Regions from separate parts of the Kandleria sp. genome, predicted to be linked through region 2. Evidence: riboswitches for the same ligand, from Rfam matches in the RefSeq annotation. Region 2 holds a riboswitch; the other holds the start of a gene.
What was found. Region 2 has a riboswitch for thiamine pyrophosphate ahead of thiM (hydroxyethylthiazole kinase). Riboswitches for the same ligand answer to the same signal wherever they lie in the genome.

Region 1 (8,082 bases), on a different contig from region 2:
TAAAGACATTTCCGCATGTGGATATTTACGTTGCAGATAATAGACATGAAGCGCAGTTGCGAGAGCATCTTTTCTAAAATCGGATAAGCCTAGAAGAGCGGAGAAAGCTACTCCTCGCATTCCTCCACGTAAGGCGCGTTCTTGCGCATCAAAGCGGTATGGCCATACGCGTTTATGTCCAAGAAGATGCAATGTTTCATATTTATCGCTATCATATGTTTCTTGAAAGACTGTTACATAATCTGCGCCACATTCATGTAGATACTTATATTCATCAGTATTGACAGGATAAATTTCAAGTCCGACCATACGAAAATACTTTTTTGCCAGCTTGCACGCTTCTCCGATATAGTGAACATCGCTTTGTCCTCTGCTTTCACCAGTAAGAATGAGGATTTCTTCCATGCCAGAGTTGGCTATAACTTCCATTTCATTTTCAATCTGTTCCCTGTTAAGCTTCATACGATGGATGTGATTGTAGCAGTTAAAACCGCAATACACACAGTAGTTCTCACAGTAATTTGCGATATATAAAGGGGTAAACAAGTAAACTGTATTTCCGAAATGTTTACTTGTTTCAAGTCTTGCTTTCTGAGCCATTTGTTCCAAATAGGGCTCTGCCGCAGGCGAAAGCAAGGCCTTGAAATCCTCAATTGAACATGTGTCATGATGTAATGCTCTAAGTACATCTTGTTTTGTATATTGCGTATAATCATAGCTATTCATTGCTTCAATTACTTTTGAACAGACATCTGATTCAATGATTTCCATTCCCGGAAGATATTCCATGTGATTCTTGCGATAAGATGGATCAGTTTCTAGTCTATGTTTTTTCTTGAGCGCTGCGGATGAAAGGTGCTTGGAGTCTACGTAAAATTGATTTTCCATTTTGTCTTCTCCTTAGTCTCGCAAGAATCCTGTCAATGGATCAGAAGCAGAAGCACCACGATTGATGACACGTCCAAGACCTGACAGATACGCCTTTCGTCCTGCTTCTACGGCCTGATTGAACGCTGAAGCCATCAATGGCAGATCTCCCGCTGTCGCAATTGCAGTATTCGCCATAATTGCAGAAGCCCCCATCTCCATAGCTGCACACGCCTCTGATGGCTTACCGATTCCTGCATCTACGATAATAGGAAGATCAATTTCATCAATAAGAATCTGAATAAAATCCTTAGTCGATAAACCCTTATTTGATCCAATCGGCGATGCCAAAGGCATAATCGCAGCGGCTCCCGCCGCAGCTAAATCACGAGCGACATTAAGATCAGGATACATATAGGGCAACACTACAAATCCTTCTTTCGCAAGGATTTGTGTTGCCTTGATTGTCTCTTGATTATCTGGCAAAAGATACTTTGTATCTCGCATGATTTCTATTTTAATGAAGTCACCACATCCCAGTTCTCTTGCGAGTCGGGCAATGCGCACAGCTTCCTTTGCATTTCTTGCACCTGATGTATTAGGAATAAGAGTTACCCCTTTAGGAATATAGTCTAAAATATTTTCATGTTCCTTCGTATTGGCACGACGAATGGCAAGAGTAATCATTTCTGCTCCTGCATCTTTCACTGCCGCATCAATAAGTTTCATTGAATATTTTCCCGACCCTAATATAAAACGGGAATTAAACTCATGCCCACCGATGATGAGCTTATCATTATTTATCATAAATATACCTTCTTTCTATTCACCTGCAAGAATCCGCAGGATTGTATGCGCCTGATGAGCAGCGCAAAGCATCACTCTAGAAGATACTAATCCCATCGTATTCTTTACATCGCTGACTTCATCACCACATAAATAAAATCTATTTGTCAATTTTCTAGTCTTAATAAGATTAGGTGAGCCCATGCCAGCCATACCAGATGCAGCTACCACATAACAATCAGGTAGCTTTTCTAAAACACCATTGACTAACATGGCCTTACAAGATGGATCATCAAAAGCTTCACACACGATATCTGCATCTTTAAGAAGACTTACAATATTATCTTCTGTAATCTTTTCATTGATTGCCTCAATATCAATATAAGGAGCAACCTCCAAGATATTTTCTAAAAGAGCTTCCGTCTTATTACAACCAATCTGATTCACTTTATAGCACTGACGATGCAGATTCGTCATATCTACTTGATCAAAGTCAATCAGTATAAGCTTTCCCACACCTGCTCTCGCTAATGCGATCGCAATATGTGAACCAAGACCTGCTAATCCACAAATCGCAACTGTCGCATTAGAAAATTGTTCATACAAGGAAAGACCAATACGATTGATCAAAGCCTCTCTCCATTCTTGTTTTAAACTCATTTACCCACCTCCTACGAAGCTGACAATTTCTACAACATCTTCATCTTTAAGAATGGTCTTATCATACATTGACTTTAAGACAATCTCTTCATTGCGTTCTACCGCAATGACCCTAAGATCGTAATCTGTTGACTTCAGAAATTCAGATATGCTTTCTCCTGCAATATCCAATTCCTTGCCGTTGACCTTCACCATAATTACACCCCCATAAAAAAGAGAAATATCCTATTTGGACATTTCTCATGATCTACACACAATTCCCTACGCTGGCATTATCCAAATCAGGTATAAGGGTCGAAGTTGATAACTTCCTCTCAGCCTGCACACAAGCTCCCCACTTCTATTGTAAAAAAGACGACACCTTATGATGCCGCCTAAAATCCTAGTAAATGACTTCCTACGACGGCATTATCCGCATCAGGTTATAGGGTCGAAGTTCGATCACTTCCTCTCAGCCTGCTTACAAGCTCCCCTGTATTTCTTTTATATGATATATCTAAATCAATAAAAAGGCAATAGAAAAGGAAATCCTATAGATTTCCTTTTCATGGTTATTTGTTTTTAAGTAAATCTCTAATTTCTTCAAGTAAAACAATATCGTCTGGTTTTACTGCTTCTTCAGGTTTACTTTCTTCTTCTTTCTTAAGTTTATCCTTTGCTTTATTAATTGATTTAACAATTAAGAAAATACATAAGGCAAGCAATAGGAAGTTGATGAATGAAGATACAAAAGCGCCATATTTAATAGAAACAGTTCCAGCTGGTCCAATTGACATTTTGAAGACAGCTTCATCTAAGCTATCCGGAATTTTAATAATTCCTGAGATGACACCCATTAGCATATTTACTAATGCAGTAACAACATCTTTTAAAGCACCACCTAAGATGACACCGACTGCCATATCAATGACGTTTCCAGTAAAAGCAAACTCTTTAAATTCTTTCCATAAGTTTTTCATAAAATACCTCCCTGCACATAATTATATCAAATCTTATCAATTTGAAAAGCATTTCACTCTATTAACCTAAAACTACATCTAGAATCATCATTAATGTGAATCCTATCGCAAATCCCATTGTCGCAATATTCGAATGTTTACCAACATTGGCACTTGGAATAAGTTCTTCGATGACCACATAGATCATGGCACCTGCCGCAAATGATAAGAAATACGGCAATAATGGGATAGTAATTGATGTTAATGCAATAACGAGTAATCCTCCCAATGGTTCAACCAGACCTGAAGCTGTTCCCATCAGGAAGGCTTTCATTTTACTTACACCTTCTGCTTTTAATGGCATAGAGATGATTGCTCCTTCAGGAAAGTTCTGTATTGCGATACCAATGGATAATGCTAACGCGGACATAAGTGTCATTGTCGATGTTCCAGACGCAATTCCGGCAAGAACAACACCCACTGCCATTCCTTCAGGGAAATTATGAAGCGTTACAGCTAAAACCATCATTGTGGTTTTCTGAAGCTTAGCTTTTATTCCTTCTGGTTCATCACTTTCAATATGAAGATGAGGTACAATATGATCTAGTACAAGCAAGAATAAGACTCCTAACATGAATCCTACTGCTGCTGGCATGACACGCCATTTTCCCATCTTTTCTGACATTTCTATTGCTGGAATAAGCAATGACCAGGCTGAAGCCGCAACCATGACACCTGCCGCAAATCCTAGCAATGCTTTTTCTAATTTTTTATTCATAGCCTCTTTCATAAAGAATACCATCGCACTTCCGAGCGTAGTACCCAATACCGGAATAAGAAGGCCTATTAGTATATAATTATTCATAATTTTTTTCCTCCCTATCTCTAGTATAGGGATTTTTGTATTTTATACCAACAATATGCAAAAAAAGAGCATAAATGCTCTTTTATCCTAGATATGCTTCTTTTACACGTGAATTATTAGCAACATCTGCTGCTTTACCAGAAACAGTGATTGTTCCTGTTTCTAGAACATATGCTTTATCCGCAATCTTTAATGCTTTAGAGGCATTTTGTTCTACAAGAAGAACAGTTACACCTTCTTCTTTATTGATTGTCTTGATGATATCAAAGATTTCATTGACAAGAATTGGTGAAAGCCCCATTGATGGCTCATCAAGCAATAATAGCTTTGGTTTACTCATCAAGGCACGTCCCATTGCAAGCATCTGTTGTTCACCACCGGATAATGTACCGGCAAGCTGTTTCTTACGTTCTTCAAGTCTTGGGAATAGAGAGTAGATATGCTGGATATCATCTTCTATCTTGTTGTCATCTCTTAAGAATGCACCCATTTCAAGATTATCTTCTACAGAAAGCTGTGCAAAGATACGTCTTCCTTCTGGTACCTGAGCTAAGTTTAATCCAACAATCTTATGGGCAGGCATTTTAGAAATATCCTTGCCATCAAAGATGATCTCACCACTCTTGCTTGAAATAAGTGAACTGATCGCATGAAGCGTTGATGTTTTACCAGCACCATTGGCTCCGATTAAAGCAACGATTTCTCCTTCTTCTACTTCAAAAGAGACATCTTTAATCGCATGAATGACACCGTAGTTTACATTTAAATCTTTTACTTTAAGTAACATGCAATACCCCCTATTCTTCACTACCTAAATAGGCTGCTACTACTTCTGGATTATTTCTGATTTCATCTGGTGAACCAAATGCTAAAACTGTACCAAAGTTTAATACACAGATCTTCTCACAAATACCCATGACAAGTTTCATATCATGTTCAATAAGAAGAATAGAAATATCAAATTTCTTTCTAATTAAAGCAATTGTTTCCATCAATTCTGCTGTTTCAGTTGGGTTCATCCCTGCAGCAGGTTCATCCAATAATAATAATTTAGGAGAAGTTGCCAAGGCTCTGGCAATTTCTAGCTGACGCTGTTTCCCATAAGGAAGATTGGATGCCTTAACATCCGCAAATTCTTCAAGACCAAATACTGACAATAGCTCTCTGGCTTTCTGATCCATTTTTTCTTCTCCCTTAAAATAGCTAGGAAGATGTAAAATAGATGATAATAATGAATATTCATGAGAATGATGAAGACCAACTTTTACATTATCAATAACACTCATCTCCTTGAAAAGACGAATATTCTGAAATGTTCTAGCAATTCCCATCTGGGTAATCTGCGTTGGTGATTTTTTATTTAGACTTACACCATCAAGTAAGATTTTACCGCTTGTTGGTTTATACACCCCTGTCAACAAGTTGAAGATCGTTGTCTTACCTGCACCATTAGGTCCAATAAGACCAAATAATTGACCTTCTCCAATTTCAAAGTTGAACTCATCAACGGCTTTAAGTCCACCGAATTGAATACCCAATCCGGATGTTTTTAATAATGGTTTCATAGTGACTCCTCCTTCCCTTTCTTATTCAAGAATGGAATCATACGTTTTAATGCAATACCTGCATCACTATGTTTAAGTAACATTGCTGCAATTAATACGATTGCATAAATTAACATACGATAGTTAGAGAAGCTGATTAATAATGAAGGAACAACTGTTAAGGCGATAGCCGCAATAATTGAACCTGGCAAGCTTCCCATTCCGCCTAATACGACCATAACAAGGATTTCTACTGATTTGTTATAATCGAAATATTTAGGAACAAGAACTGGAATGTAATGTGAATAAAGTGCCCCTGCTGCTCCCGCAAAGAATGCAGAAATAACGAAGGCTAAGATTTTATAGTAAGTAATGTTGATACCTGATAATTCTGAAGCTGTTTCATCTTCTTTTACTGAGATGATTGCACGTCCATGACGAGAATGAACGATACTGTAAACCACAAAAATTGTTAATGCAGCAATCAAGTAAACAAAAGTAAAGTTTGTTTCATGAGGTGTACCAATTAACCCTCTTGAACCATTAGTGATCTTCAAGTTAACAATGATAACACGAATGATTTCATTGAATGCTAAAGTGATGATACAAAGATAATCACCTTTTAATCTTAAAGAAGGAACACCTACGACAATACCGATGAGTGCTGCTGCAAGAGCACCGATAAGAAGTGTCAATAAGAATGGCCACTGATAATAGATACTTAAAATAGCTGAAACATAAGCACCTACAGCCATGAATCCGGCATGTCCTAATGTCAACTGACCTAAGTAGCCAGTAGCTAAGTTCAATGATACAGCCAGTACAATATTAATACCGCAAAGCATAATAATACCTGACCAGAAACTATTTAAGATGCCAAGTGACATCAGCAATGTTAATACAATATATGGAATCGCCGCCATAAGAAGGGCTAAAATAAGCGATTTTACTAACTTCTTTTTCATGCGCTATACCTTCTCTCTTACGTTCTTTCCAAATAAACCAGCTGGTTTAATCAATAAAATAAGAATCAAGATACCAAATACAATAGCATCAGAGAAATCTGATGAGATATATGAGATAGTCAATGATTCAGCAACCCCGATCATAAGTCCACCGACCATGGCACCAGGAATGCTACCAATTCCTCCAAGTACTGCCGCAATGAAGGCCTTAATTCCTAGCATTGCACCAATATATGGATTAATAAGTGAGAACTTTGCCCCATAGATGACACCTGCTACAGCACCTAATCCAGAACCAATCGCAAAAGCTAAAGAGATAGTTGAAGAAACATTGATTCCCATAAGCTGTGCTGCTCCAGCATCTTCTGAAACGGCACGCATTGCTTTCCCCATTTTTGTCTTATGAATAAAGAATAACAATGCACCAGTACAGACACCTGAAATAATTAATGTAATTAATGTGATATATGTGATATGCAAACCACCAAGATGGAATGAACCTTGTGGCATGATATCAGGGAATGTTTTTCCTGATGATGTAAAGATCAAGTAGAAAACATTCTGTAATAAATAAGAAACACCGATAGCTGTGATCAATACTTCCAATGATCCTTTACCACGTAGTGGCTTATAAGCTACCTTTTCAGTAATAACACCTAATGCGGCAGTCAATACAACAGAAAGAGCGATTGCTGCAACAGGAGGTAATCCTAAGCTTGAGATACCTACTAGTGCAAAATAAGAAGAGGCCATGATGATTTCACCATGAGCGAAGTTGATCATCTTCCCAATGCCGTATACCATTGTATATCCAATTGCAACCAGTGCATACATACTACCGGTTGATAATCCATTGATAATCTGATTAATAAAATCCATAGAGAACTCCTTTCAATAATACTAAAGGGAGAGTATATGCTCTCCCTAATCATACTTCCTTATGAAACAGTGACATACTTTCCATTCTTAACTGTTACGGTAACCATTTCCTTCTGTGGATCATGATACTCATTGTATTTGAATCCACCACATGCTGCTTCATCATTTGTAACAGTGATTTTAGCAAGCTGTTCATTGATCTTATCTGGATCAGTAGATTTAGCAGCATTGATTGCTTTCATCATAACAGTTACAGCATCATATTCCATTGCAGCAAACATGTTAGGCATTGTATTATACTTCTTCTGATAAGCATCGATAAATTCTTTTGCTGGACCAGAAGTTGCATCTTTATTAAATCCTGATACATAGTAAGTATTTTCGAAGTTTTTAGCATTTACACCTTTAACTCCAAGGATACCATCCCATCCATCTCCACCAAATAGTGGAACGTTAATACCAGCATCTCTTAACTGTTTTGTAATAGTAACAACTGATTCATAGTAATCTGGAAGATAAACTGAATCACATCCACTAGCTTTGATCTTAGAAATGAAAGTAGAGAAATCTTTAGTGTT
Region 2 (8,082 bases):
GAAAGGAGAAACACATGGCAGAAAAGAGAAAGTTCACTCAGCAAGAACAGGTACGTAGACAGAAACTAGAAGAATTAGCAAACTTAGGTATTGATCCATTTGGACAGAAGTATGATGTAGAAACATATACATCAGATATTAGAAGAGAATATGGTTCATGCACTAAAGAAGAACTAGAAGAAAAGAAAGTCTCTGTACAGATTGCAGGACGTATCATTAGAAGAAGACGTAAAGGGAAAGTATGTTTCATGGATCTATTAGATCGTGATGGCAGCATTCAGCTTTATGTAAGAAAAGATGTTGTTGGAGAAGAGATCTATGAAATCGTTAAACGTGGAGATCTTGGAGACATCATTGGTGTTAAAGGGGAATTAATGGTAACTGACATGGGTGAATTAACTGTCCGTGTTGATGAATATACTCATTTATCTAAAGCATTAAGACCTTTACCTGAAAAGTTCCATGGTTTAACTGATACTGAAGAACGTTTTAGAAGAAGATATGTAGACTTAATCATGAATGAAGAAGCAAGAAAAGTTGCTTTCACTAGACCTAAGATCATTAGATCTATCCAGAACTACTTAGATTCTAAACATTTCGTAGAAGTTGAAACACCAATCATGAATAACATTCTTGGTGGGGCAGCAGCTAAACCATTCGTAACACATTTTAATGCGTTAGATTCAGATTTCTATTTAAGAATTGCGACTGAATTAAATCTTAAGAGATTAATTGTCGGTGGTATGGATGCTGTTTATGAAATTGGTAGATTATTCAGAAATGAAGGTATGGATAGAACTCATAACCCTGAATTTACTACAATTGAAGTCTATAAAGCATTCTCTGATCTAGAAGGTATGATGGACTTAACTGAAGGTATCATTGCCAATGCAGCTATGACTGTAAATGGTACTTATGATATTGAATATAAAGGACACAAGATTTCATTAGCACCAGGATTCAAGAGAATCTCTATGACTGATGCAATTAAGGAAAAGACTGGTATTGATTTCAATGAACATATGTCATTTGAAGATGCTAAAAAGTTAGCAGAAGAACATGAAATTGAAGTTGAACCACATTTCGCTTATGGTCATATCATCAATGCATTCTTTGAAAAGTATGTAGAAGAAACTATTGTAGAACCAACATTCGTATATGGTCATCCAATTGAAATTTCTCCATTAGCTAAGAAGAACCTAGAAGATCCTCGTTTCACTCAGAGATTCGAATTATTCATTTGTGGTAATGAATATGCAAATGCATTTACTGAATTAAATGATCCAATTGATCAGTATGAAAGATTCGCTAACCAGTTAAAAGAAAGAGAACTTGGTAACGATGAAGCCAACGAAATGGATATGGATTATGTAGAAGCCTTAGAATATGGTATGCCACCAACAGGTGGAATGGGTATGGGAATTGATAGATTAGTTATGTTATTGACTGGTCAGGATACTATCAGAGAAGTTATCTTATTCCCTGCAATGAAGAATATTAATGATTAATGTAAAGAGCATCCTTGGATGCTCTTTTTTATTAAGAAAACGTTTGCATAATTTTCAATATGATGATAGTCTATTACCAACAACAGGGGAGCTTGTAAGGCAGGCTGAGAACGAGAGTAACAAGAGCTCGGACCCATAACCTGATTTGGATAATGCCAACGTAGGGATATCATTGTGCGAGAGTTTTTTTGCGTATAAGCAGATATATCAGAGTTGGTATATCTGCTTTTTTGTTGGAAGAATAAGGAGAAAAAAGATGCTGGGGGAAAATTTAAACAAGGTCAGAAAGAATGTACCACTAGTCCATAACATTACCAATTATGTCACAGTAAATGATGTTGCCAATGTATTGCTTGCATGTGGTGCTAGTCCGATTATGGCTGATGAAGCTGAAGAGGTAGAAGATATTACATCCATCTGTGGTGGCCTTAATATCAACATTGGTACATTAAACAAAAGAAGCATTCAATCAATGTTTCTTGCAGGAAAGAAATCTAATGAATTACATCATGTCGTTTTATTAGATCCAGTTGGTGCTGGTGCTTCCGCACTGCGTACCAACACGGCGTTGAATTTATTGAAAGAAATCAAATTCGATGTAATCAGAGGAAATATTTCAGAAATTAAGACATTGGCACTGGGAAGTGGAACGACCAAGGGTGTCGATGCAGACATAGCCGATGTCATTACAGAAGACAATCTTGATGAAGCTATATTATTTGTAAAATCATTTGCAAAAAAGACAGGTGCTATTATTGCGATTACCGGTGCCATTGATCTAGTAAGTGATGAAGAAAGATGTTTTGTCATAAGAAATGGTCGTAAAGAAATGAGCAGAATTACCGGTACAGGATGTCAGTTATCAGGTATGATGACCGCATTTCTTATCGCCAATAAGAATCCTTTAGAAGCAGCAGCTGCTTCAGTTTGTATGATGGGATTAGCTGGTGAAATAGCCTGGAATCATATGCAAGATGGAGATGGTAATGCGACATATCGTAATCGTATTATTGATGCCATCTTTAATATGGATGAAGAGACTTTAAATAAAGGAGCTAAATACGATGTACGATGAATTATTGCTTTATGGGGTAACGGATCGTCATTGGTTAAATGGAAGACGCCTTTATGATGATGTGAAAGAAAGTCTAGATGGTGGAGTTACCTTTATTCAATTAAGAGAAAAGACTTTAGATGAAGAGACGTTTCTATTAGAAGCTAAAGAGATTAAGTCATTATGTGAAGCGTATCATGTGCCCTTTGTGATTAATGATAACGTGGATATTGCCAAAAAAATAAATGCGGATGGTGTACATGTTGGACAAGATGATATGAACGTAGAAGATGTACGTCGTATTTTAGGAGAAGAAAAAATCATTGGGGTATCTGCTTCAAGTGTTGAAGAGGCATTATGTGCTGAAAAAGGTGGTGCTGATTATTTAGGAGTAGGTGCTGTATTTCCTACAAGTTCAAAAGATGATGCATCAGATGTTTCTTTTGAAATATTAAAAGAGATATGTGAGGCGGTATCTATCCCCGTCATTGCGATTGGTGGTATTAGTAAAGAAAATGTCCATAAGCTTTCTGGCAGCGGTATTGTCGGTATTGCGGTCATTAGTGCTATCTTTGGTAAAGAAGATATTAAACAAGCAGCTATTGATCTTAAGAAAGAAACAAGAAAGGCACTTTATGATTAAGGGAGCTATTTTTGATATTGATGGTGTGATTCTAGATTCAATGGAAATGTGGAATGATCTAGGAAAACGTTATTTAAGTTCTATAGGGATAGAAGCTGAAAAAGGTCTTAATGATATCTTGTTTTCTATGAGTATGGAAGAAGGAGCAAGGTATCTTAGTGAACATTATCATGTAGAAAAAAGCAGTGTTGAGATTGTAGAAGATATCAAGAATATGATTGAGAACTTCTATGTTAATGAAGTTCATGAAAAAGATGGTGCTAAAGAGCTTTTAGCATTTATTAAGAAACAAGGTATCAAGATTGTAGCAGCTACAAGCAGTGATAGTGTTCAAGTTGAAAAAGCTTTAAGAAGAAATGGTCTATATGAATATTTTGAAAAAATATTTACGACAAGTGAAATAGGAAAAAGCAAGCATTCTTCAGATATTTATGATGAAGCTACACGTTATCTTCATGTTTTACAAGAAGAAACATTGGTTTTTGAAGATTCTCTTTATGCATTAAAGACAGCGAGGGAAGCTGGCTATATTGTGATAGCTGTCTTTGATCAATATGGAGAAAAGAACCAGTATGAATTAAAAATGATGGCTGATTATTATCTGAAAGATTACTCAGCTTTTAAAAGCGGCAAGTTGGGGGCACCACTTCCTATCACTTTATAAAATAAATGCGAAGAAAGAAGGAATAATCATGAAAAAAGCATTAACAATCGCTGGAAGTGATTCTAGTGGAGGCGCCGGCATTCAGGCAGATTTAAAGACGATGACTATGAATGGTGTATATGCTATGTCTGCCATAACAGCATTGACTGCACAAAATACAACGGGGGTAAGTGGAATTATGGAGGCCACACCAGAATTTCTTTCTTTAGAGTTGGATGCAGTCTTTACTGATATTTATCCTGATGCTGTTAAGACAGGAATGGTTTCATCAAGTGAACTGATTCATACGATTGTAAACTCATTAAAGAAATATCATGCTAAAAACATAGTAGTAGATCCAGTAATGGTCGCTACAAGTGGAGCTAAGCTTATTAGTGATGATGCAATTGAAACATTAAAAAAGGAGTTATTACCTGTTGCCACAGTAATTACACCTAATATTCCTGAAGCTGAAGTTTTATCTGATATTAAGATTAACAATGAAGAAGATATGATTACAGCAGCAAGAATCATCTATGAGAAATATGGCTGTAATGTGCTTTGTAAAGGAGGGCATCAAATTAATGATGCAAATGATCTTCTTTATCGTGATGGTAGTTATATATGGTTTAAGGGGAAGAGAATTAACAATAACAACACACATGGAACAGGGTGTACATTATCCAGTGCTATTGCCTCATTTTTAGCTAGAGAAGAAAGCTTAGATGAGGCAGTCAAACATGCTAAAGACTATATTTCTAAAGCATTAGAAGCACAGCTTGATCTAGGAAAAGGAAGTGGGCCATTGGCTCATAATTATGTACTATTTGAAGTGAATAAAGATGATACAGAAATTTGATGGATATGATAAAAAGTATGATGAATGGTTCATGAAGAATGAAAACTTATTTATGAGTGAATTAAAACTATTCAAGAAAGCATTAGGTGATATTGAAAACAAGAGAATCCTCTCAGTAGGATGTGGTAGTGGCTTATTTGAAAGCTATATTGATTCTCGTCATATTGAAGGTATTGAACCTTCAAAAGATATGGGAGAGATTGCGAAAAAAAGGGGAGTCAATGTGATCAAATATGGTCTTATTGAAGATGTAGATCTTCCTACTTATAAGAAATGTAGACAGGCATTAAAGAAGAATGGAAAGCTCATTCTTCTTGATGTACCTAAAGAAAGTGTGTATCTTCTTGGAAAAAGCTTAAATACATATGATCATGATTATCTTAATGGTGTAATGCCAGCTTTACCTTATCCATTAGCGTTAGCTTCATCGGGAGTATGGCATTCTACTGAAAAGAAAATTGATGTGCTAAAAAGCATTAATTTTAATGATTTTCAATATTTACAAACATTAATTCGCAATCCATTGTATACTAATGAAGAAGTTGAAGATGTTCAGGAAGGGTATAAGAGTGGTGGATATGTCGCAATCATTGCGAAGAAGTGATAATTTAAAGTTTACTGATCTTCTTTTTAAGAGAGTATCAGCGCTTTGGGATAATGAAGTAAAAAATGATTTTATTGTTCAAATGGCTAAAGGTGTCTTAGATATAGATCGTTTTAAAAACTACTTGATGCAAGATTATTTCTATTTATTAGATTATTTGGATATTTTAAAGAAACTAAAGAATATGTGTGTACATGAGAACTTGTCTAATCATTTAGATAAGATGATCAATGAAACGATGCATGAAACATATTCTGTACATGTTCCTTATATGAATAGAGTAGGTATTACTCAAAAAGAGATTTGTAATTGTAAGATTAAACCGGTCATTAAAGATTATATTTCTTACATTAAATCAGTCATTGAAGAACATACTATGTTAGGAGGCGTTATTGCGCTTCTTCAATGTTCATGGGGATATGCCTATGTTAGCGAGAAGGCATGGAAACTTTATGGGAATAATGAACATTCACTCTATAAGGACTGGTTTGATGCTTATTCTACGGGATCATATATTGATGCTAATCAGGATTGGATTGATCTTATTAATGAGATGACGAGATTTCTTGATACAGATCAAGCAGAAATTCTTTGCGATATTTTTGTGAAGTGTGCTCAATTTGAAAATCAATTTTGGAATGTATTATGAAGAATGCCAAATGGAGTTATTCCATTTGGCATTTTAATTTATATATTCATCTAGTGTTTCTATGAATTGATTGTAAGTCAATGAATGAATAATGCCCTGCTGTAATTTGGGGTTATTTACAACTTCAATGAATAAATCGTAGAGATGTTCCATGTCAGTAGTATCACCTTTTTTAATGGCTAGAAGAAAGACAATTTTGATTGTTTCATCTTTGTTCCAAATAATAGGTTTATCTAGTATGGCCACAGCAACTTTTGTTTTTAGAGCAATGACATCTAAAGGATGAGGGAGAGCGAAAACTTCATTCATATTGGTATTGGATAGATTTTCTCGTTCATATACACTTGTTAAGAAGTTTTCATCAACAATCCCTTCTTGTATAAGCATGTTATTCATTTTTTCTAATAATTTATTTTTAGATATAGAAGTAGATTCATGTATAAAAAGTGATGGAGAAAAGAATTTCTGAATCTTTTTTGATTTCCCTTGGTTGATTGAAGCAATAAAATGAGACACAGTCTCAATATCGTTTTGAGGAAGTGAAAAGTCTACAGTAATTGTTGGGCTATATGTGGACTCGAGCGGTATTGTAGAGATAACGAAATCAATACCGTTAAAATCTTCATTTTTAAGTGTTATAAATTCATGATAGGACAATCTAGAAACAATGAAGATTTTATCTCCGAATACATTATTTAGGCGTGCTTCAAGCATTCTTGTAGTGGCTTGTCCAGATCCGCATACAAGATAAACATATTTCTTTTTCAGTGATCCTGAAAAGCATCTTTCAATTGATGCACCGATATGTAAGGCGATATATCCAAGTTCATCATCGGTGAATTCAAGAGTATCAATCTGCTTGAATACAGTTTTTGCGATTTCAAAAGGTAAAGGATAATTTGTTTTTATTGTGTTTAATAAGGGATTCCTATTTTCTATATTGAGTTCCATCATGCTCATTGATGTTTTTAAATGATTAAAAAGATCATTTTTTAGAACGGAATCATTTCTTAGATCAAAACGATAATTTGAATAGATGGTTTCGACTATATCTTGTACAAGTGATTTGATTTTTGCATTATTGATAGATTGATCTTGGTATTTTATGTTAGCGAGAACACGTAATGCAATGTAATTTTTCTCACCGTTGGTAATTGTGATACCAAAATATTCTTCAATAGATTGACATATTTCACTTGTGATCGTGTATATTTCCTCGGGAATTTCAACTGAATTAGTAAGACTTATGTAGTCATCATTAAGGATTCTTGAAATCATTAAAGCGAAATGTAAGGATAAATTATTTAGTTTAAAATCATCTGTTTCAATTTTGTATTTGTTGAAGATATTAATAATGATGTGCCCAATATTATGTAGGTCTATATCATTAAAGAATGTTTTCTCACTTGTAGAGAGTATCATTGATAAATGATCTTGAGAATAAATTTCATTGATAATACATTCTCTTTTGTTAGATTCATTTCCGATAATTTTAATGCCTATTCCTGGCTTTACGATATACTCCAAATTATAAACTGGGAGTATTTTTTTAATGGTTTTAATGTAGTTTGAAAGTGTGTTTTTAGCTACAAAAACTGAATCTGCGAGATCGTCGATAGAAATATAGTCATGACTATATAGCAAAATCGATAAAATGTATTTTACACGATCCTGGCTGGAATCTAATTCTTTATCTTTTGAACTGCTTTCTTTAAAACTAGCAATGAATTTGTTGTATGCATCTAAATCATGTATTTCAACATAATAACCAGAGCGTCGTTTTAATTTTATAGAGGCTCCAATAAGATTGTCGTTGAGATTATTGATATCAGTTCTAATAGTTCTTTCAGATACTTTTAAAAGTAATGAGAGTTTACTCGCAGTTGTGAATTCATTATTACGGATGTAGTTAAAAATGTCATCAAGTCTCTTGTAATTGAACATAGTGTTCCTCCAATAAAATCAACTTATTAATAATGATATATTAGCATGCCAACTTGAAATGGCAATGGAAATCATTTCCGTTTAAATGTGGAAATAGGAGATGTAAGAGCTTACACATTTCCGCTTAAAGTGGAAATGGAATGGATTGAGAAGGGAAAAGATGTTAACTATACTTAGA

Region 1: linked by a shared signal. The riboswitch ahead of thiS (sulfur carrier protein ThiS) and the one ahead of thiM (hydroxyethylthiazole kinase) in region 2 are both predicted to bind thiamine pyrophosphate.

Annotation. Positions count from the first base shown of each region.
Region 1 is NZ_JAGBIX010000098.1:1,085-9,166, forward strand. Features, by position in the region: gene thiH (2-iminoacetate synthase ThiH) at 1-888, opposite strand, end outside; gene J6L95_RS10740 (thiazole synthase) at 901-1,674, opposite strand; gene thiF (thiamine biosynthesis protein ThiF) at 1,690-2,313, opposite strand; gene thiS (sulfur carrier protein ThiS) at 2,314-2,508, opposite strand; TPP riboswitch at 2,555-2,660, opposite strand; TPP riboswitch at 2,691-2,797, opposite strand; gene mscL (large conductance mechanosensitive channel protein MscL) at 2,865-3,272, opposite strand; gene J6L95_RS10760 (ZIP family metal transporter) at 3,334-4,116, opposite strand; gene J6L95_RS10765 (ABC transporter ATP-binding protein) at 4,199-4,903, opposite strand; gene J6L95_RS10770 (ABC transporter ATP-binding protein) at 4,914-5,681, opposite strand; gene J6L95_RS10775 (branched-chain amino acid ABC transporter permease) at 5,678-6,625, opposite strand; gene J6L95_RS10780 (branched-chain amino acid ABC transporter permease) at 6,629-7,504, opposite strand; gene J6L95_RS10785 (ABC transporter substrate-binding protein) at 7,564-8,082, opposite strand, start outside.
Region 2 is NZ_JAGBIX010000006.1:6,456-14,537, reverse strand. Features, by position in the region: gene lysS (lysine--tRNA ligase) at 15-1,508, shown strand; TPP riboswitch at 1,583-1,693, shown strand; gene thiM (hydroxyethylthiazole kinase) at 1,765-2,583, shown strand; gene thiE (thiamine phosphate synthase) at 2,573-3,205, shown strand; gene J6L95_RS01400 (HAD family hydrolase) at 3,198-3,869, shown strand; gene thiD (bifunctional hydroxymethylpyrimidine kinase/phosphomethylpyrimidine kinase) at 3,898-4,707, shown strand; gene J6L95_RS01390 (class I SAM-dependent methyltransferase) at 4,691-5,311, shown strand; gene J6L95_RS01385 (TenA family protein) at 5,286-5,960, shown strand; gene J6L95_RS01380 (BglG family transcription antiterminator) at 5,994-7,904, opposite strand.